DNA from 3 places in the Pseudoalteromonas phenolica genome. Region 3 is predicted to be linked to each of the others. Evidence: predicted binding sites of a transcription regulator. Region 3 holds the regulator's gene; each other region holds the start of a gene.
What was found. Region 3 encodes ArgR, which controls arginine synthesis, uptake and breakdown. Its sites were predicted from a motif close to ANTGAATANNTATTCANT; they were not measured.
Positions count from the first base shown of each region.

Region 1: PP2015_RS15275 (aspartate aminotransferase family protein) is a predicted target of ArgR. The motif match lies at 5,656-5,673, and genes of this name have one in related genera.
Region 2: PP2015_RS17830 (OadG family protein) is a predicted target of ArgR. The motif match lies at 1,212-1,229, and genes of this name have one in related genera.

Region 1 is NZ_CP013187.1:3,395,699-3,402,568, forward strand. It holds gene speD (adenosylmethionine decarboxylase) at 1-614, opposite strand, end outside; gene PP2015_RS15255 (OsmC family protein) at 699-1,112, opposite strand; gene PP2015_RS15260 (DUF3802 family protein) at 1,194-1,529, opposite strand; gene astD (succinylglutamate-semialdehyde dehydrogenase) at 1,683-3,155, opposite strand; gene astA (arginine N-succinyltransferase) at 3,171-4,187, opposite strand; gene PP2015_RS15275 (aspartate aminotransferase family protein) at 4,257-5,468, opposite strand; gene PP2015_RS15280 (HDOD domain-containing protein) at 5,768-6,870, opposite strand, start outside.
Region 2 is NZ_CP013188.1:111,461-118,330, reverse strand. It holds gene oadA (sodium-extruding oxaloacetate decarboxylase subunit alpha) at 1-913, opposite strand, end outside; gene PP2015_RS17830 (OadG family protein) at 928-1,164, opposite strand; gene PP2015_RS17825 (YcxB family protein) at 1,595-2,065, shown strand; gene csrA (carbon storage regulator CsrA) at 2,103-2,294, opposite strand; gene PP2015_RS17815 (aspartate kinase) at 2,386-3,606, opposite strand; gene alaS (alanine--tRNA ligase) at 3,621-6,224, opposite strand; gene PP2015_RS17805 (regulatory protein RecX) at 6,229-6,690, opposite strand; gene PP2015_RS17800 (BPSS1780 family membrane protein) at 6,690-6,870, opposite strand, start outside.
Region 3 is NZ_CP013187.1:3,155,830-3,162,699, forward strand. It holds gene mtnN (5'-methylthioadenosine/S-adenosylhomocysteine nucleosidase) at 1-431, shown strand, start outside; gene PP2015_RS14110 (cobalamin biosynthesis protein CobD/CbiB) at 431-1,396, shown strand; gene tyrS (tyrosine--tRNA ligase) at 1,472-2,671, opposite strand; gene PP2015_RS14120 (peptidoglycan DD-metalloendopeptidase family protein) at 2,821-4,155, shown strand; gene mdh (malate dehydrogenase) at 4,334-5,275, opposite strand; gene argR (transcriptional regulator ArgR) at 5,573-6,040, shown strand; gene PP2015_RS14135 (Dyp-type peroxidase) at 6,037-6,870, opposite strand, start outside.

The sequences.
Region 1 (6,870 bases), 240 kb from region 3:
TGATACGCTTCTTTGGTATCTTCTGTCATGTAATTCTGGATTGAATGAATTGCATGATCAATGTAGTGTTTTACCCCTGTGATATCGCGGGTAAAACCACGTACACGGTAATCGATTGTCACCACATCCGACTCTAGTGAGTGGATCAAGAAGTTCAACGCTTTAAGTGGAGAGATTACGCCGCACGTTGATACTTCGATGTCTGCACGGAATGTACAAATACCATCGTTAGGGTGCGCTTCAGGATAAGTGTGAACACAGATGTGACTCTTATCTAAATGTGCAACCACTGACTCAGGAAGTGGTCCAGGTGTTTCGTTACTATCAAATGTCTGCTGCTCTACAGGCTCTTCAGACACCAAGATAGTTACACTTGCACCTTGCGGATCATAGTCTTGGCGAGCAATGTTCAGCACATTTGCACCAATGATATCGACAACTTCTTTTAGAATATCCGTTAGGCGATCAGCGCTATATTGCTCATCAATATATTCTAAATATTCTTTACGCTGTTGCTCCGTTTTAGCGTAACAAATGTCATAGATACTAAAGCTTAAACTTTTCGTTAAGTTATTAAAGCCATGGAGCTTAATTTTATCAAAGGGCTTGTTCACTATACTCAACCTTTAAACAATAAATCTGCAACGCAGAACTCAAAGAGGGCGGATTTTATACGAAAAATCCGCACTGAAAAAGCGTTATTTTGCAACGCTTTCAACAACCTCATGGCTGTGAGTAATTTCTACTGTTTTATCAAGCATTAAGGCCACAGAACAGTACTTCTCAGCAGACAGCTGAACCGCGCGTGCAAGGTGCTTTTCAGAAACATTTTTACCGGTAACTACAAAGTGTAGATTCATTTTGGTAAATACTCTAGGCGCACTTTCTGCTCGCTCTGCTGTTAGCTTAACTTCAACATTCTCAACCTGTTGTTTTGCTTTTTTTAGAATGCTCACAACATCCACCGATGAACAGCAACCCGTCGACATTAAGACCATTTCCATTGGGCTTGGCGCAGCACCATCAGCGCCTGTATCAAATACCACATTATGACCAGACTGTGAACGGCCAATAAAAGTATCGCCTTCAACCCACTTAATATTTGCTTCCATTTTTTACCTCTATAAATACAAACACCGCCTTAAAACGGCGGTGTTATAAAATGCTATAAACTGTTTGAGACTGCAATTATTTTAGATTGCGGCGTCGAATAGGTTTTTAACCAAACCTGCAAACTCTTCAATAAACTCTCGTTGCTCTTTGGTCACTCGTTGCTCGGTCACGCTAGACAGCACTTCTTGCAAGTCATAGACGATACCATCTACCTCACGGACAATTAAGCTGCGTTGCTCAGTTGATAACTCTGTGTTTTGCTCACAGATTTTGATTACATACTCAGCGATGACATCTTCAATTAACTCCATCACCCTTGGTGCACCTGGTTCAATCTCACCAGGCTTTTCAAACAAGGTTAAATTGTGGGTTAAGTACATTACTAACTCATCATAGCCCTGTTTATCTAATACCATAGTTTGTCCACCTGAAACTCTCAAAGCATCTCCTATTGATTTAAGCAGAAACTCACATGCATTGCTACTTTTACAGCTAACGGATGAAAAAAAAGCAGCCTAAGCTGCTTTTTTTAATACTTTTATTCTACCTAAATAGATAGAGGCTGTGAATTAGTCGATTGATAAACCTGGGCTTAATGCTCCTGGCAATGTCACCTTTTCTAACTCAACAGACGCTACAGGGTAAGCACAGTAATCTGCTGCATAGTATGCACTTGCTCTGTGGTTACCTGACGCACCAATACCACCGAAAGGCGCTGCACTTGATGCACCTGTGATAGGACGGTTAAAGTTTACAATACCAGCACGAATACGACGTAAGAAGTGGTCGTAATCTTCAGCATTGTCGCTTAATAGACCAGCAGAAAGACCAAAGCTTGTATCGTTTGCTTTTTCGATTGCTGCATCAAAGTCTGTGTAACGGAATACTTTTAATAATGGACCAAAGTGCTCATCATCTGGGAAGTCAGTGACATTTGAACACTCAAGGATACCTGGTGTTACAAAGCCAGTACCTTCTTTATGTGTCAATTCGATGATAGCCTCAGCACCTAAGTCAATCAGTTGCTGCTGTGCTGCAACCATGCCTGCCGCCGCTTGATTTGAGATCATAGAGCCCATGAATGGCTGATCTTCATCATCAAAGTTACCCACTTTGATTGCTTTTGTTGCACGTACTAGGTGCTCAAGGATCGCATCACCCTGCTCGCCTGCAGGTAAGAACAACTTACGCGCACACGTACAACGTTGACCGCTTGAGATAAATGCAGATTGAATAATATCGTGAACAACCGCTTTTGTATCAGACGCATCTTTTACGATTAATGGGTTGTTACCACCCATTTCTAGCGCAAGAATTTTACCCGGCTGACCTGCAAACTGCTCATGAAGGATATGACCTGTGCGAGAAGAACCTGTGAAGAACAAGCCATCGATGCCACGGTGAGAAGCAAGTGCTTTACCTGTTTCTACTTCACCTTGCACTAGGTTGATCACACCCGCTGGAAGCCCCGCTTTTTCCCAAAGCTTAAGTGTGAGCTCAGCAACATAAGGGGTTAGTTCTGACGGCTTAAAGATAACCGTATTACCCGCTAAAAGTGCAGGCACAATGTGACCGTTTGGTAAGTGGCCTGGGAAGTTATATGGGCCAAATACAGCGACGACACCATGTGCTTTGTGGCGAATAACCGCGCGGCCAACTGGCATTGCGTTTTCAACCACACCAGTACGTTCATGGTATGCTTTTTCTGAAATGGCAATTTTACCAACCATAGCACCCGCTTCAGTACGCGTTTCCCATAGCGGCTTACCTGTTTCTTTCGCAATCGCAATTGCCAGCTCTTCGCTGTTTTCTTTTAACTGCTCAGCAAAACGCTTAACAATCTCTAAACGCGCTTCAAATGCCATATCGCTCCAGCTATAAAAAGCTTCACGCGCTGACTTTACAGCTGTATCAACTTGATCAGCCGTTGCTGAGTTTGCTTGCCAAATAACTTCGTTGTTTGCTGGGTTCAGTGATGAGAATGCCTCACCTTGACCTGCTAACCATTCACCATTAATAAATTGTGCGGCATGTGTTGTCATAATAAATCTCTATTTTTATATAGTTGCGATGCTGACTTTGTCACCATCCACTAAATTCAATGCGTTTGCCAACTCTGCTGAGATAACGACGGTATCAGTATTGTCATCAATCTGAAGCTCAGCAACGGTTGCTCGATACCCTTCCAGTTTATCATTAGCAATCATCACAGGGGAACCACCTGGGTTATCACCGATTGAAACTGTTCTAAAGCTTGATGAACGCACAGTACGAATGTTATCTACTTTTGCTTCAACCGTTGGGCCTGCGTCAAAAATATCTACATAACCATTAAAAGTGAAACCTTCACTCTTAAGTAGCTCAATCGCTGGGCGAGTATTGTCATGCACTTGACCAATTACTTCTTGTGCCTCGTCACTCAGCAGATTCACATAAATTGGATACTTTGGCATAAGCTCAGCAATGAACACCTTTTGACCGATACCCGTTAGATAATCTGCCGTTGGAAAGTCCATTGAGAAAAAGTGCTCTTCTAGCCATTGCCAGAATGGGCTTTGACCATTGTCATCTGATACACCACGCATTTCAGCAATAACCGTATCGGCAAAACGCTGTTGATGTTGTTTGATAAACATAAAGCGCGACTTTGACAGTAACTTGCCATTAAAACCTCGACGATGTCCTTCTTTCAAGAACAAAGTACATAGTTCAGTTGCACCCGTGTAGTCATTACACAGAGTCAGAATATCAACCGCTTTATAAACATTTAAGGTGCGTGATGAGTGGATCACCTTACTCAGATGGTAATGATAAAACGCATCATCTAAACCAACTGCTGCTTCAATCGCGCTGGTACCCACTACTTCGCCAGTTTCTGTGTCTTCTAAAACAAACAAATAACCTTCATCAAAAGGGACATCCGTTTCTTTTTTGAAAGACGCTTCAGAGCGTTCGATTTTGCTTTGTAATAGCTCTTCATTATTTGGCAATGAAGTAAAGCCATGACCTGATTCATGGGCAATTTTTAAAAGCGCTGGATAGTCGCTTTGCTGGATTGGGCGAAGGATCATCATGAGTCCGCTTACTCCTAAAAAGTTAACTTGACGGTAGACAAGGCCAAGCAAGCTTGGCCACTCAAGGAATTAAGCGTTTGCAGCTACAACTGCAGCAACTGCTTTTTCGAAACGCGCCATGCCTTCACGAATATCCGCTTCAGGAATAACCAGTGAAGGCGTGAAACGAACAACGTCAGCGCCAGCTACAAGAGACATCACGCCTTCTTTTACGCCTGCAACTAAAAATTCTTTAGCGCGGCCTTTGTATGTTTCATTTACAACGCCACCTAATAATAGACCTTTACCACGAATTTCGCTGAATACGTTGTACTTGTCATTAATCGCAGTAAGCAGTTCACGGAATAGTGCTTCTTTCTCTTTAACACCGTTTAAAACAGCTTCATCATTTACCGTATCGAACGCAGCTTCTGCAACAGCACAAGCTAGTGGGTTACCACCGTAAGTTGAACCGTGTGTACCAATTTTTAAGTGCTTCGCGATTTCTGTTGTTGTGATCATCGCACCGATTGGGAAACCACCGCCTAATGCTTTTGCAGTTGTCAGAATGTCAGGAATAACATCTAAACCTTGGTAAGCATATAGGTCACCAGTACGGCCGACACCTGTTTGTACTTCATCAAAAATAAGCAGCGCATTGTGTTTAGTACATAGTTCGCGCACACCTTTAACAAAATCAGCTTCTGGAGATACGATACCACCTTCACCTTGCAGTGGCTCCATCATCACAGCACATGTGTTGTCTGAGATTAGCGCTTCGAATGCAGCTAGATCGTTATAGTCACAGTGAACAACATCACCTGGCTTAGGACCGAAACCATCTGAATAAGCAGCTTGACCACCCACAGTTACAGTGAAGAAAGTACGACCGTGGAAGCCTTTATTGAATGAGATGATTTGTGATTTTTCAGCACCAAACTTATCAAGTGCAAAACGACGCGCCAATTTAAGTGCTGCTTCGTTCGCTTCAGCACCTGAGTTTGCAAAGTAAACTTTTTCTGCAAACGTTGCGTCTGTTAATTTTTTCGCTAGACGAAGTGCTGGCTCATTTGTCATTACATTTGATAGGTGCCAGATTTTTTCACCTTGCTCTTTCAGCGCATTAACTAATGCTGGGTGACAGTGACCTAAACAGTTAACAGCGATACCACCTGCAAAGTCGATAAACTCGCGACCTTCCTGATCCCAAACACGAGAACCTTCGCCTCGAACTGGAATAACTGCTGAAGGTGCATAATTAGGTACCATTACCTGATCGAATAATTCACGATTAATAGTCATTTTCTATCCCCATAAAGTTGAGTTAGGTGCGCTAAAACTAGTATTGAGTGTAGCTAGTTTGCGGCTAAAAATAGCCGTATGGCACAAATTCCATTCACCCATTATTTCAGAAAAAAGCCTTAAAGTCTCATTTAAAACTTTCATAGAGCCCTTGATATTCAAGGGTTTGGGATAGTTTTTCATAGTGAGTGAATAACTATTTAGGTGCACTCGATAGATTTGACTGTTAAGAAAAGGAAAAGCCACTAATCGAGTTAATTAGTGGCTTGAATGAATAGTCGCAAAAAAAATCTTAAATTTTACAAAATTGTTAGCTGTAAACTATTAAAGTTACATTTTGCTAGCGTAGTGAGTTCCTCTTTTGATAACCCCAGGTGAGCAAACCAATGAGCTGCTTCATCCTTTTCGATAAACTGATTGTCTTTGAGGATCATATACAGACTGTAGCCATGTGCCTTTCGCAATACCTGGCTAAGAGGTAAATAATCGGCTGACTGACTATGCGACTGAGGTAAATAATTAGCAGCGAACTCTTCCATCGGCGCCATAAATGGCAAATATCTAAACGCCATTTTTTCTATTAGCTTTGTCGATAGATTTGCTGAATGGTTTAGTAGCAAACCTCTTAAAAATAATGGGTCAGGTGATAGCTCTAAAAGTGCAGAGTGAAGGTCTTTATGGTTTTTATCACGCGCAATGCGCACCTTTTCCTGCCAGACCTTTTCAAACGTTCTTAGATACAAGCGCGTCAATGCGACTTTACCTACATCTAATAACATACCTAGCGTAAAAGCATGCTGTTCTTTCACACCGTTCAACTCAGCTAATTGCTTGGCTGCAATTGCCGTTGTCATACTATGATCACGGAGTTTGCGCTTTAATAATGGAAATGGCGATGTATCGTGGGGCATCCAATGACGCATTGCAAATGTTGGGATCACCATTTGTAAATTTTCAAGCCCAAGATAACGAAGCGCCAGTGCTGGCGTGTCAACTTTGACTGTAACACCTTTTGAGCTTTGCTTGCGATACTGCGGTAAATTTACTAAGGAGACCAAGTCTCTGCCTAACCAAGTTAATTCATTAACCAAGGGTTCAAGGCGTCCAACCGACGCTGATTTAACGCCTAATATATCTAAAATAGTCGGTACCGCATCCTGAATGCCAACAATCTCATGGTAGATATTATCGATATCATCCATTTGTTGCTGAATTGATGACTCTATAATTTGATGCAGATGATTACTGGCTTTAGCAATATATTTATGGTGACTGGTGCTGCTCTCTTTTCGTTTTGCTGCCGCAGCAATTTCAACCTCAAGCATGGTACGTTGCGGTATCTTCTCACCATAATTTAGGTCTAGAGTATGAATATACCCTAACTGTTGCTGCGCAAAGTTAT
Region 2 (6,870 bases), on a different replicon from region 3:
CCATATTAGTTAACATGCCACCAGGCACTTGAGCGAGTAGGATACGGCCATCAACGCCCTTTAAACTACCTTCAAATGCCGCATATTTCTTTCGTACTTCGCGGAAATAACTCGCAATTTCTTCTAGCTCGCCAAGATTTAAACCTGTATCACGCGCTGTACCCTCTGTGATCGCCACCATGGTCTCTGTGGCGCTATGGCCATAAGTCATACTCATAGACGAAATAGCGGTATCAAGCATATCAATACCTGCATCGATGGCTTTTTGGTATGTGGCAGTGCTTAAGCCTGTTGTCGCATGACACTGCATGGCGATTGGTACCGATACAGTATTTTTAAGCTCAGTGATCAGCTCTTCTGCATCATATGGCTTTAATAAACCCGCCATATCTTTAATACAAATCGAGTGACAACCCATGGCTTCAAGCTTTTTCGCCTGATCTAGCCACATATCTAAAGTGTGAACCGGACTGACAGTGTAAGAAATGGTGCCCTGTGCATGTGCACCGACTTTTATCGCCGCTTTAATTGCTGTTTCAAGGTTTCTAACATCATTCATGGCATCGAAAATACGGAAAACATCTACACCATTATGATGTGCACGCTCAATAAATTTCTCTACCACATCATCGGCATAATGACGATAACCCAGTAAGTTCTGACCACGCAAAAGCATTTGCTGTTTGGTATTTGGCATAGCTTCTTTTAAAGCGCGAATACGGTACCAAGGATCTTCGCCTAGATAACGAATACAAGAATCAAAAGTTGCACCACCCCAAGACTCAACAGACCAATACCCTGCTTTATCTAATTTCTCTGCGATCGGCAGCATATCTTCTAGGCGCATTCGCGTAGCAAGCAACGATTGGTGTGCGTCTCTTAAAACCAATTCAGTTAATTTTAACTTTGACATAGTGGACCCCTTTATTATTTTGTTCTGTATTGAGCTACAGCAGCACTAATAGCAGCAATATGTGCGTTAGGTACGCCGTTTGATACTGGACGTTTAGCAGGTTGGCGTTGCGGCTTAGTTGGTTCATCTCCACCAGCCACAAGTGAAAGCTTACTCACTGCAAAAATTAAGATAGATAAAAAAGCAAAAACCCCCACCATACCAGTGAGCATCAAGCTAGCAGCTTCTAGCAATAAAGCGCCTATATCCATGTTCTCCCCCTTTGTTCACAACGCACTTTGCGTCATTAATCATTTTTTATAAATATTTATTCAACATCATAACAAACGAGTTCAACTTGTAAACAACATTGTAAATTGGTATTACCAATAATAAAAGTCAAACCACAGCAAAGACTTAACTCTAAAACACTGATAAAACAGCATCATTCGGAAGATAAATATGAAAAATATTCAAAATAGCGTAAGTTTATTTAGAAAAATTTAAATATAGGTGACAAAAAAGTTACAAGAACCACAAGCTAAAACAAGAAAAGAAATGGTAAGACCAATAGTTAATTCATTAATCATTCTCTTCATTCAAAGAATTGCTTTCCAATAATTAGAATAAACATTTTAAAATTCAAATACGCAGTCGATATAAATTTTGTTAAAATATCGACTTCATAAAACGATGTGAGTCATTATGTATAAACACGAGTTTACCCTTGATAAACCCTATTATCAGGAGTGTTTTGACGAGTCTGAAAAGTTTGGCAAAGCAAATAAACCTAAATATGCGTTAGTTGGTTTTTTAACTCTCCTTGGTTTAGTCTCAATTTACGGCTTGGAGAACGGTTATCTAGGGAACTTCTTAATCATTTTGGCGGTTATAGAATGTGTGTCATATTACTACCGTCGCCCATGGTGGGTTGCAAGACAGATGATCAGCAGAGCAAGTGGCTCCAAAGTAACTGTTGAAATTGACGAAGATAAAATAAAAGCAGCCAACCCATACAAATCCTTTGTGTTCAATTGGCAAGACATCACTAAAGTTATAAAAACAGACAAAGGTCTACTTATCTACTCGCTGCGAGGTGCACAATATTTATCTTTAAGTGCATTGGATGATGAGACGGTTAAATTTATTTTAGCGCAAAAAAAAAGCCACTAATGAATAGTGGCTCCTTAAATTATTCGCTAAAAGCTGATCAGATGTTACCTGTTGCAGGACCAGACTTTTCAGCCTGAATTCGCATGTAAATCTCTTCACGGTGAACTGAAACATCTTTAGGTGCATTAACACCAATACGTACCTGGTTACCTTTAACACCTAGTACAGTTACAGTTACTTCATCACCAATCATTAGGGTTTCACCCACTCGACGAGTTAGTATTAGCATTCTATTGCTCCTGTTATTCCAAAAATTAGAAGATTCCGCGTCAATTTCATTTTAATGAAAAGTTGTCATAAAAGTAAGCAAAAAAACCAATTTACTCAATACTTTCCAATAAAAATGTGCTGTGTAATGCTCTAACAGCCAATTCTAAGTACTTTTGCGGCAGCAAAGCCGAAATTTTCATTTCGGATGTTGTCACTAAGTCAGCTCGAATATTCTCGTGAGACATTGCCGTATAAAACTGTGCGATAACTTCTACATGAGACTTCAGGCCAATGCCTATCACAGACACTTTAGCCACTTCCTTATCACACACTAATTCAACAAAACCGAGGCTTTCTTGCTTATGTGTCAAAAGCTCAATAACTTGATGATGATCATTACTGTGCACAGTAAAAGCATAGTCTATTTTATCAAGTTGGTGGTTTAATTGAGTCAACATATCTACTGCAATGCCCGCTTCAGCCAGTACGGTGAGCAGGCTTGCTAAGATCTGTGGCTGATTTGGTAACTGCTTAAGCGTAATTAATACCTCATCTTTACTTGCAGCCACACCTGAAACTGGGGCTTTATTCATATCTGGCTCCTCGTAAGTAATTAACGTCCCTTTTGAGTGGCAAAAGCTCGATAAAACCCTAAGTGGTAACCGATAGTGGCCCGCCGCTTCAACCGAACGTAAGTGTAAGACTTTCGCGCCAAGGCTTGCCATCTCTAACATTTCATCAAAGGTAATTTGCTCAAGACGACGTGCATTTGGCTCAATGCGAGGATCTGTGGTGTAAACACCATCTACGTCTGTGAATATCTGACATTCAGCCGCTTTTAATGCACCCGCTAACTCTACCGCGGTTGTGTCTGTGCCACCGCGACCGAGTGTCGTGATATTGCCTTCTCGATCTCGCCCCTGAAACCCCGCCACAATCACGATACGGTTATGTTCCATTTCTTGATTTAAACGGTCGGTACAGATGGACTCAATTCTCGCTTTACCAAACATATTGTCAGTTTGAATACCAATTTGATCAGCAAGTAAGCTAATTGCAGGATGTCCACGACGAATGATGGCCATAGCCAAAAGCGACGCAGTCACTTGTTCGCCAGTAGTCACCAACACATCGAGTTCACGACTGCTAGGACGGCTGTCGATCTCGTGTGCGAGAGAGATTAAACGATTGGTTTCACCAGACATTGCAGAGACAACGGCAACGACTTGATGACCCTGTTGTTGGGTTTTTATGATGATATCGGCGACAGCCTCGATACGCTCAATCGAGCCTACCGAAGTGCCACCAAATTTTTGAACAATTAATGCCACGAGTTACATCGCAATTATTGCGTCTTTTCGCTCACCCATGCTTTAACGCTTTGCAGCGCTGCGTCAAGGTTTTCAGGCTGAGAGCCACCCGCTTGGGCCATGTCTGGACGACCGCCACCTTTACCGCCCACTTGTGCTGCCATGTGATTAACTAGTTCGCCAGCTTTTACTTTGCCAACTAAATCTTTCGTCACACCGGCAATTAGACTTACTTTATCGCCATTTGCAACACCTAGCGCGATAACACCAGAACCCATCTTGTTCTTAAGGTCATCAACCATGCCGCGAAGTGCTTTCGATTCAGTACCCGCAACATTTGCAACTAATAGTTTGACGCCATTTACATCAACGGCTGACTCAATTAATGAGGCACCAGCTGCACTTGCAAGCTTGTCGTTAAGCTGAGTAACTTGCTTTTCAAGGCCTTTAGATTTCTCAATAAGCGCAGCCACTTTTTCAAGTACGTTACTTGCGTCACCTTTCACAAGGGCTGCAATTTCACTTAGCTGTGCTTCTTGCTCAGACACATAGTTAACCGCATCTTCACCGGTTACCGCTTCGATACGACGAACGCCTGCTGCGATACCGCCCTCTGACACAATCTTGAATAGACCGATGTCACCAGCGCGTGATACGTGTGTACCACCACACAATTCGATAGAGTAATCGCCAATTGAAACAACGCGTACTTCATCATCGTACTTCTCACCGAATAACGCCATCGCACCCTTTGCTTTCGCTTCGTCGATGTCCATTAATTCTGTTTGTAGTGCGAAGTTCTTACGGATTTCAGCGTTCACTAAGTCCTCTACTTCACGAAGCTGTGCTTTCGTCACACCTTCAAAATGAGAGAAGTCAAAACGTAAACGATCTGGCATCACTAATGAGCCTTTCTGTGCTACGTGCTCACCAACCACTTGACGTAACGCTTCATGTACTAAGTGAGTTGCCGTGTGATTCTTCTTGATGTTTTCGCGACGTTCAGCATCAATGTGTGCATCGGCTTTATCATTTACACCAATGCGACCAACGACTTTACCGTGGTGTGCAAATGCATTACCTAGTTTCGTCGTGTCTGTAACAACAAACTCGCCACCAGCTACTTTTAATGAACCAGTATCACCAACTTGACCACCAGACTCTGCATAGAATGGTGTGCGGTCTAATACAACAATACCTTCTTGACCATCTTCTAATACATTAACAGCTTCACCTTGGCTGAATAGTTCAACCACAGTACCGCTATAATGAGTTGCATCGTACCCTTTAAAATCAGTTGTCTTTTCTGACTTAAGTTGCTCATTGTAATCAGCACCAAACTTACCAGCTTGCTGAGCTTTCTTACGTTGAACTTCCATACACTCTTGGAAGCCGCGCTCGTCGATTGTCATGAAACGCTCACGCGCAACATCAGCAGTTAAGTCAGCTGGGAAACCATAAGTGTCGTAAAGTTTGAATACCACGTCACCCGGGATCACATCACCTTTAAGGTCTGCTAGGTTTTCTTCAAGAATTGCCAAACCGCGGTCTAGTGTTTTACCGAACTGCTCTTCTTCAATACGCAGTACTTTTTCGATGATCTCTTGTTGCTTAGCAAGCTCTGGATACGCTTCACCCATTTCTTGAACAAGTGCCGCAACAAGCTTAAAGAAGAATGCGCCTTCTGCGCCTAACTTGTTACCGTGACGAACTGCACGACGAATAATACGACGCAGTACATAACCACGACCTTCGTTTGAAGGCATCACGCCATCGGCCACTAAGAACGCACATGAACGAATGTGATCGGCAACAACGCGAAGTGACTTATCTTCTAAGTCTTGTGCATTAGTTACTGCCGCAGCGGCTTTGATTAGGTTTTGGAATAAGTCGATTTCATAGTTTGAGTGAACACCTTGCAAAATTGCAGCGATACGTTCAAGGCCCATACCTGTATCAACTGACTGCTTAGGTAGTGGCTCCATTGTGCCGTCAGCATGACGGTTGTATTGCATGAATACTAGGTTCCAGATTTCAATGAAACGGTCACCGTCTTCTTCTGGAGAACCTGGAGGACCGCCCCAAATGTGCTCACCGTGATCATAGAAAATTTCAGAGCATGGACCACAAGGACCTGTATCACCCATAGACCAGAAGTTATCAGACGTATCAATTTTGATAATGCGATCTTCAGGCACACCCACTTCTTTTGCCCAAATGTCGAATGCTTCATCATCAGTGTGATAAACCGTTACCATCAACTTTTCTTTTGGTAACTGAACAACTTCTGTTAAGAACTGCCATGCAAACTTGATGGCGTCTTGCTTGAAGTAATCACCAAAGCTGAAGTTACCAAGCATTTCAAAGAAAGTATGGTGACGTGCAGTGTAACCTACATTCTCAAGGTCATTGTGCTTACCACCAGCACGAACACAACGCTGTGAGCTAGTCGCTCGCGTGTAAGGGCGCTTTTCGCCACCTAAAAATACGTCTTTAAATTGCACCATACCCGCGTTAGTGAAAAGTAACGTTGCGTCGTTACCCGGCACTAGTGAGCTTGAAGGTACAACTTGGTGTTGTTGTTTGGCAAAGTAATCTAAAAACGATTGCCTTAACTGTGCGGTAGTCATTTGCTGCATTTGATCAGTCACCTATTGTTGCTTGCATTGCAAAATTAATTTCTTCATAGCCAAATCCACGGTACATCATATATCTCACCCGTTTGGCTTTTTCTTTATAATCGAGTTGTTTATCGCCTAAGCCGTATTTTCTTTGGTAGGTCTCTAACGCTAATTCAAACCAATCTATTTCTTGTTCTTCGATTAGCGTCATCAGTTGGGCCCGATCAACCCCTTTATTTGTCGCTTCGGCCAAAACACGTTTTTGACCTAAGCCTTTATTTATTTGTCTGCGTAAAAAGCTCTCGCAGTAGCGCTTTTCATCAATATACCCTAAGGACTCACACCAGCTTAAAAGCTGTTCAATATAGTCTTCACTCGCATCTTTCATTCTCAGTTTTTGTGCGAGTTCTTTTTTTGAGTACTCTTGACGGCCTAACAGCCACAACACGTAGTTTTTTAGCTTTTGCTTTGTTTGCTCATCCATTAAGCGTCAAATCTGCCTGTGTTGATTGCGCTTGATTGCGACGCTTGTTTTTCGCCCTGCCCGCTATTGTCACTGGCATCATCAGCAGGAAATATCGCCTGATATGAACAGAAAAAGCCTATGTAAGCCACCGGCATAATAACCAGTAAAGGCACAAAGCTTAATGGCATTGCCGCCAGC
Region 3 (6,870 bases):
ATGAAGTGCGTCACCACGATGTAGATGTGACTGCTTTTGGCTACGAGATTGGTCAGGTACCACAAATGCCGGCAGGCTTTGCGGCACATGCGGCATTAATTGAAGCAGCCAAAGCAAGTGTTGCTATTCTTGAAGACACACAAACAAAAGTTGGTCTAATTTGTACTGGTGACTCTTTTATGTGTGATCCTGTTCGCATTGACAAAACGCGTCAAGATTTCCCATCAATGTTAGCTGTAGAAATGGAAGGCGCTGCAATTGCTCAGGCATGTCATGTACTGCATACGCCATTTGTTGTGATCCGCTCACTATCTGATATTGCAGGTAAAGAGTCTCCACAATCTTTTGAAGAATACCTAGAAGTTGCTTCTGTAAATTCTTCTAAACTAGTGACAGAACTACTTGAGCAGCTAAACAACACTAGCTTGTAATGTTAGAGACTCAGCAATTTGAGGCTTTTCAAAGCCTCATTATTTTTATCTGCGCACTGGCAGCGGCGCACGTGTTACCGCTGCTCAATAGCTACAACCCAATCACTTTCTTTTCGCTTATTTTTGAACGTATAGGCGTTCGGGTCTTTAAGCCCAAAAGAAGTAGCTCATTACAAAAAATAGCCGGTACCTTAGGCTTCTTTCTTCCCATTTTTACCATTGTACTTATTGCGGTGCTGATCAGTCAGTTTGCATTTTATCCAGCTTGGCTTGGGGGCTTAGTGCTCTATTTTTGTTTAGATACCCGCGTATTACAAAGAGCCAAACGCATAGCAGCGCTACTACAACAAAAACAAAAAGCAACCGCGAGACAACTGTTAGCGCAAAACGTAGTCCGTGAAGTCAATGAGCTATCGAGTATAGGTATTGCTAAAGCCTGCATAGATAGCACAGCGTTAAGAACAGTTCGACATTACTACCTTGTGATCTTCTTTTATTTATTACTCGGCCCCATCGCGGCATTTTCTTTTAAATTACTGCTGATATGCGATCATGCTTGGCGAAAGCGCGTTCCACCTAATAGCGCATTTATAAAACCACTACAGACAGCCATTTTTTATATTGAATTTTTACCGCTTAGAGGCTTTATATTTTTATTGGCATTGTTTTTACAAGGTAAGAAAACTTTTCATTACTTCAAACATTATGCAAGGCACTGCTATCAAACGAACACTGGTTGGATCTTATCTCTATTTGCCGCAAATCTATCAATCCAGTTAGGCGGCCCGTGTAAATATCAAGGTGAGCGCTTTGCGAAAATGCGTATTGGCGCTGAACGTCACCCTGAGCCAGAAGATATAAAGCAGTGTTTAACATTTTTAGAAAGAATTAAGTGGTTTACTTTCTCTTTAATCGCACTGATATGGCTTTTAGATTGGTTTATTGATCTTTATTTAAATACTTAGATAAATAAGCATGAAAAACAAACACAAAAAAAGCTGGTTTATAACCAGCTTTTTAATATTTGAAATAACGAGTGTTTAGCTTACTGTCACTTTTGCAAACTTACGCTTACCAACTTGGTAAATCTGTGTAGAGCCTTTCTCAATCACAAGCTTACTATCAGTCACTTTCTCTTCACCGTTTAACTTAACGGCGCCTTGCTTGATCATACGCATGGCTTCTGAAGTACTAGCTACAAGACCCGCTTCTTTAAGCAGCTGAGAGATCATCGTAGAGTCTTCATCAATTGTGATAGTCACTTCCGGGATCTCATCAGGTAAAGCATTCTTTTGGAAACGCTTAATGAAATCTTGATGCGCAGCTTCAGCATCGCCTTCGCTGTGGAAGCGTGCGATCATTTCTTTGGCAAAATCAATTTTAATGTCACGCGGGTTACGACCATTTGCAACTTCTTGCTTAAGTCCCTCAATTTCTTCAATTGAAAGTGCACTTAATAATTCGTAATAACGCCACATTAATTCATCTGAAATTGACATGACTTTACCAAACATGTCGTTTGGTGCATCAGTAATACCAATATAGTTGCCTAATGACTTAGACATTTTTTGAACGCCATCTGTACCTTCAAGTAACGGCATCATTAATACTGTTTGTGGCTTCTGACCTTCATCTTTTTGCAGCTCACGACCCATTAGTAGGTTAAAGCGCTGATCAGTACCACCTAGCTCTACATCGGCTTCGAGTGCAACAGAATCCCAACCTTGAACTAAAGGATATAAGAACTCATGAATTGCAATCGCTTGACCGCCAGCATAACGCTTTTTAAAGTCATCACGCTCTAGCATACGGGCAACCGTTTGGCGTGCAGCTAGTTTGATCATACCTGCACTGCCTAATTGTTCCATCCAAGTAGAGTTAAATGCCACTGTGGTTTTGGCAGGATCTAGAATTTTGAAAACTTGTTCTTTATATGTTTCAGCATTTGCTAGCACGTCTTCACGTGTTAATGGTTTACGAGTGACGTTTTTACCCGTTGGGTCACCAATCATGCCGGTGAAATCACCAATTAAGAAAATAACCTCATGACCTAAGTCTTGGAAGGTTTTCATTTTATTAATTAGAACAGTGTGACCTAAATGCAAATCTGGTGCTGTTGGATCGAAACCCGCTTTAATTTTTAGCTTTTTACCAGATTTCAATCTTTCCTTTAATTCATCTTCAATAAGAATCTCTTCTGCACCGCGCTTAATCTCGGCTAATGCAGTTTCAAAGTCCACCATTCGTCGCTCCAAAATATACAGTTTATCGCACGATTCTAGCCTATATTCAGATCAGTTTAAATGCACAAAACACTGGTATTCACGCTTTATTGCGTATATCCTGCAATATTATTACCGATTTATCTTGACAGCAGAAAAGGCGCGTTATGGTTCACGTTGTTCATAAGCTTCCTAAAAAACACAAACTGCTTATTCTTACCTGCATTTCTGTCATGCTGATAATTGCTTTATGGCCGTCAGAAAAGGCAACTGCATCAAGAGACAGTGACAAAAAAGCGCTCGAAGTTGGCAAGCGTTACGAATTACCCGTAAAAGTTTCTGAAAATGAAGAGCAGCTTACAACTTTAAGTGCCCCCGCAGAAGTTCAAGCGCCAGAAAAAGCCACAATTGATATCCTTGAATTCAACGATTTTGAAGTAAAACATGGCGACAGCCTTGCGGTACTTTTCAAACGTGCAGGTTTTTCAGCACAAACTCTACATAAACTAGTTAACACCAATGCTGAAACACGCAAACTGACTAAAATCCATCCTGGTGAAGTGTTGAGTTTTGCAAAAAATACCGAAGGTGAGTTAACCCACCTTAAATATGTGCTTTCAAAAACAGACACTTTGCTGGTGTCTTTAGATGAAGAACAAAAATACCAAACAGCGATTCACAGCAAAGAAATCGAAACAGTCAATCAAAGCGCTGGCGGTAAAATAAAGTCAAGCTTCTGGACCGCAGGTATTTCGGCAGGCTTGTCTGAACGTCAAATTATGAACTTTGCAGACATCTTTGGTTGGGATATCGATTTTGCCAATGACATTCGCAAAGACGATACATTTTCTTTGGTTTACGAGACCCATTATGTCGATGGTGAGCTGATCGGAAATGGTAAAATCATCGCCGCTGAGTTTATCAACCAAGGTGAACGTTTTAGCGCAATTCGTCACACCGACGGTAATTTCTACACACCTGAAGGTCGCAGTATGCGTAAAGCCTTCTTGCGCGCCCCAGTCAACTTTAAATATATCAGCTCAAACTTTAACCCACGTCGTAAACACCCGGTTACTGGTTTAGTAAGACCACACAGAGGCATTGATTACGCTGCACGCGTTGGTACACCAGTAGTTTCTGCAGGTAATGGTAAAGTAACTAAGTCTGGATACAATAAGCTCAATGGTAACTATGTGTTTATCCAGCATGGCAGTCAGTATGTCACTAAGTACCTGCATCTGAATAAACGTATGGTTAAAACGGGCCAGAAGGTAAAACAGGGCCAAAAAATTGGTACTGTTGGTGCAACAGGCCGAGTAACTGGTGCGCATTTACACTATGAGTTTTTAGTGAATGGGGTTCACCGCAACCCGAAAACTGTAAAACTACCTAAGTCTGAACCGCTACCGAGAACCGAGCTCGCTAAGTTCAAACCAGTTGCCAAAGACTTACTTGCCCAACTAGAGCGCTCAAGAGAGCTTAGGTTAGCACTGAATAACTAAGTTTAAGTAACTTATCAAATTAAAAAAGCAGCGCTGTAGCTGCTTTTTTAACGCCTTAAACTTTCGCTTATTAACTCTTAGCTCTTAGCTCTTAGCTCTTAGCTACCAAGGTTAAACACAAAAGGTTCAGGCATAAAAAAACCCGCCGAAGCGGGTTTTTAAAACACTCAAGCTGCGATTATTGCGCAGCCATGAAGTCGATACCTTCTTGGATATCTTTGTTTAGTGTTTCTAGCATGTCGTTCTTCGCTTTCTCTTCAAACGCGCTTAGCTCGCCGTAAGAAAGAATTTCTTCAACACCATTTGTACCTAAACGTACTGGGTGTGCGAAGTATGCTGCGTCACCGTTCTCAACTGCAACGTATGCATAGTCAACAACGTTTTGCTCGCCTTGAAGACCTTTAACAAGTGAGAAGCAGAAACGTGCTGCAGCTGCACCCATTGAAAGTGTCGCTGAACCGCCACCCGCTTTCGCGTTAACAACTTCAGTACCCGCGTTTTGGATACGTGGAGTAAGTGCCGCAACTTCTTCTTCAGTGAACTCAACACCTTCAACTTGAGAAAGTAGAGGAAGAATGGTAGTACCTGAGTGACCACCAATAACTGGTACTTTAACTTCAGATACGTCAACGCCTTTCAGTTCAGCAACGAATGCTTCTGAACGGATAACGTCTAGCGTTGTTACACCGAATACACGTGATGCTTCATAAGTACCCGCTTTTTTGAATACTTCAGCAACGATTGGCACAGTGCCGTTTACTGGGTTAGTGATAACACCAACTAGTGCTTTAGGACAGTTACGTACGATACCTTCTGCAAGTGTCTTGATGATACCAGCGTTAACATTGAAAAGGTCAGCACGGTCCATACCTGGCTTACGAGGCATACCAGCTGGGATAAGAACAATGTCAGCACCCGCTAGCGCTGCATCAAGATCATCTGCACCAAAACCTGCAACTTTAACTGCAGTTGGGATGTGAGATAGGTCTACAGCAACACCAGGAACAACTGGCGCTACGTCGTATAGAGATAGCTCAGAACCTGCAGGAAGGCCATTTTTAAGAAGTAAAGATAGAGCTTGACCGATACCGCCAGCGGCACCTAATACAGCAACTTTCATGTGGAATTCTCCATAATTTGAAGGTGGAATTGTGTGTGCTGTAAAGATAATGAAAAGTGCAGGTAAAAACAAATTTATCGGCGCTATTTTAAGGTTTTTTTCGACTATAGTTGTAAAATATTGCTTTCAGCGTGCAAGCTCGCTTTACACTTCAAAATATTCATTCTTGTGTTTCTAAAAATGCCCTACCACTTAAGTAAACCTTGCAATCAATTCACTTTGTTTTTTAATTGCAAAGTTGGGTCTGGATTCAGAATTGTGTAAAATCTAAGTAATATTTAATAAACGAGTTCAATTATGCAAGCAAACGAAAAGCAAGAAGCACTGATAAAGGCATTCAAAGCACTACTAAAAGAAGAAAACTTTGGCTCGCAGGGTGAAATTGTCGATGCCCTGAAAGATCAAGGCTTTGATAATGTGAGTCAAAGTAAAGTGTCACGTATGCTTAGTAAGTTTGGTGCGGTTAGAACTCGTAATGCAAAACAAGAAATGGTGTACTGCTTACCCGCAGAAATGGGCGTACCAACAGCTAAAAGCCCACTTAGACAATTAGTGATTGATATCATGCACAATGAAATGATGATCATCATTCGCACCAGCCCAGGCGCCGCTCAACTAATTGCCCGTTTACTCGACTCATTAGGCACTGCTGATGGCGTACTTGGTACCATTGCCGGTGACGATACTATTTTTATTGCGCCAGCTAAAATCTCTGAAATTGATGTAACGCTTGAGAAAGTAAAAACCTTATTCGATAACGTCTAGTTTTCTGTTAATTGCGCCATTTTTTGCAGAAACTGCACGGATGGCGCAAAAAACGCAGCTCCCATATCAGCCTGACAATAGTCTAGCCACGCATCGTAATATTGCTCGTTGCCAACGCGAGTTTTTAACAACGCTTCAAAAGCGTCGCCCTTTGCTGCGCAACTCACCCACAAAGAGCCCTGCTCAAACACATCTCCAAATGGCATACTCTGCTCTAGCAAGAGTGGTAAATTGTCAGTACTTTTAAGCTCAGATAGAGCTGCGTGATTATTGGCAAGTGAGTTTTCAAGCTTTTCATTCTCTAAACGAGAGCGTCCCATAATGGCTTCTTGATCATTCAGACTCAATTGTTGCCAACGGTTTAGATCAAATTTCACACGTTGTACATGAATATAGCTACCTTGATCTTCAAAGCATTCAGAGTCATGAACTAAGGCCACTTGACGCTTAAAACGCCCATGGGGTGTGTTGGCACCATATATGAAGCCATTAAAGTCCCGACCGTCTAAAAAGCGAAAAGTGCGGATATGCGCAACTAACTCGACCTTACCTGCCAACATATGCCTGACACTTTGCGCAAATAAATGATTCACATCTTCTCTGTCAGAGCGTATCACATATAACAAATCAAACGGCTGAGTGTGCATGAGGTGCTCGTGAGAGCGAATATGTGGGAAGCTTTTTAATTCTTTAGGAATACACTCAGGATAAATATGAGGCCAGTATTGTGCACCAATGGCGACAAAGCTCGATACCATAGATTCAGAAAAGCGGTCGCTCAATTCTGATTGTAAGCGTTCACATTGCCCTAGTGCTACTCTAACAGCCTC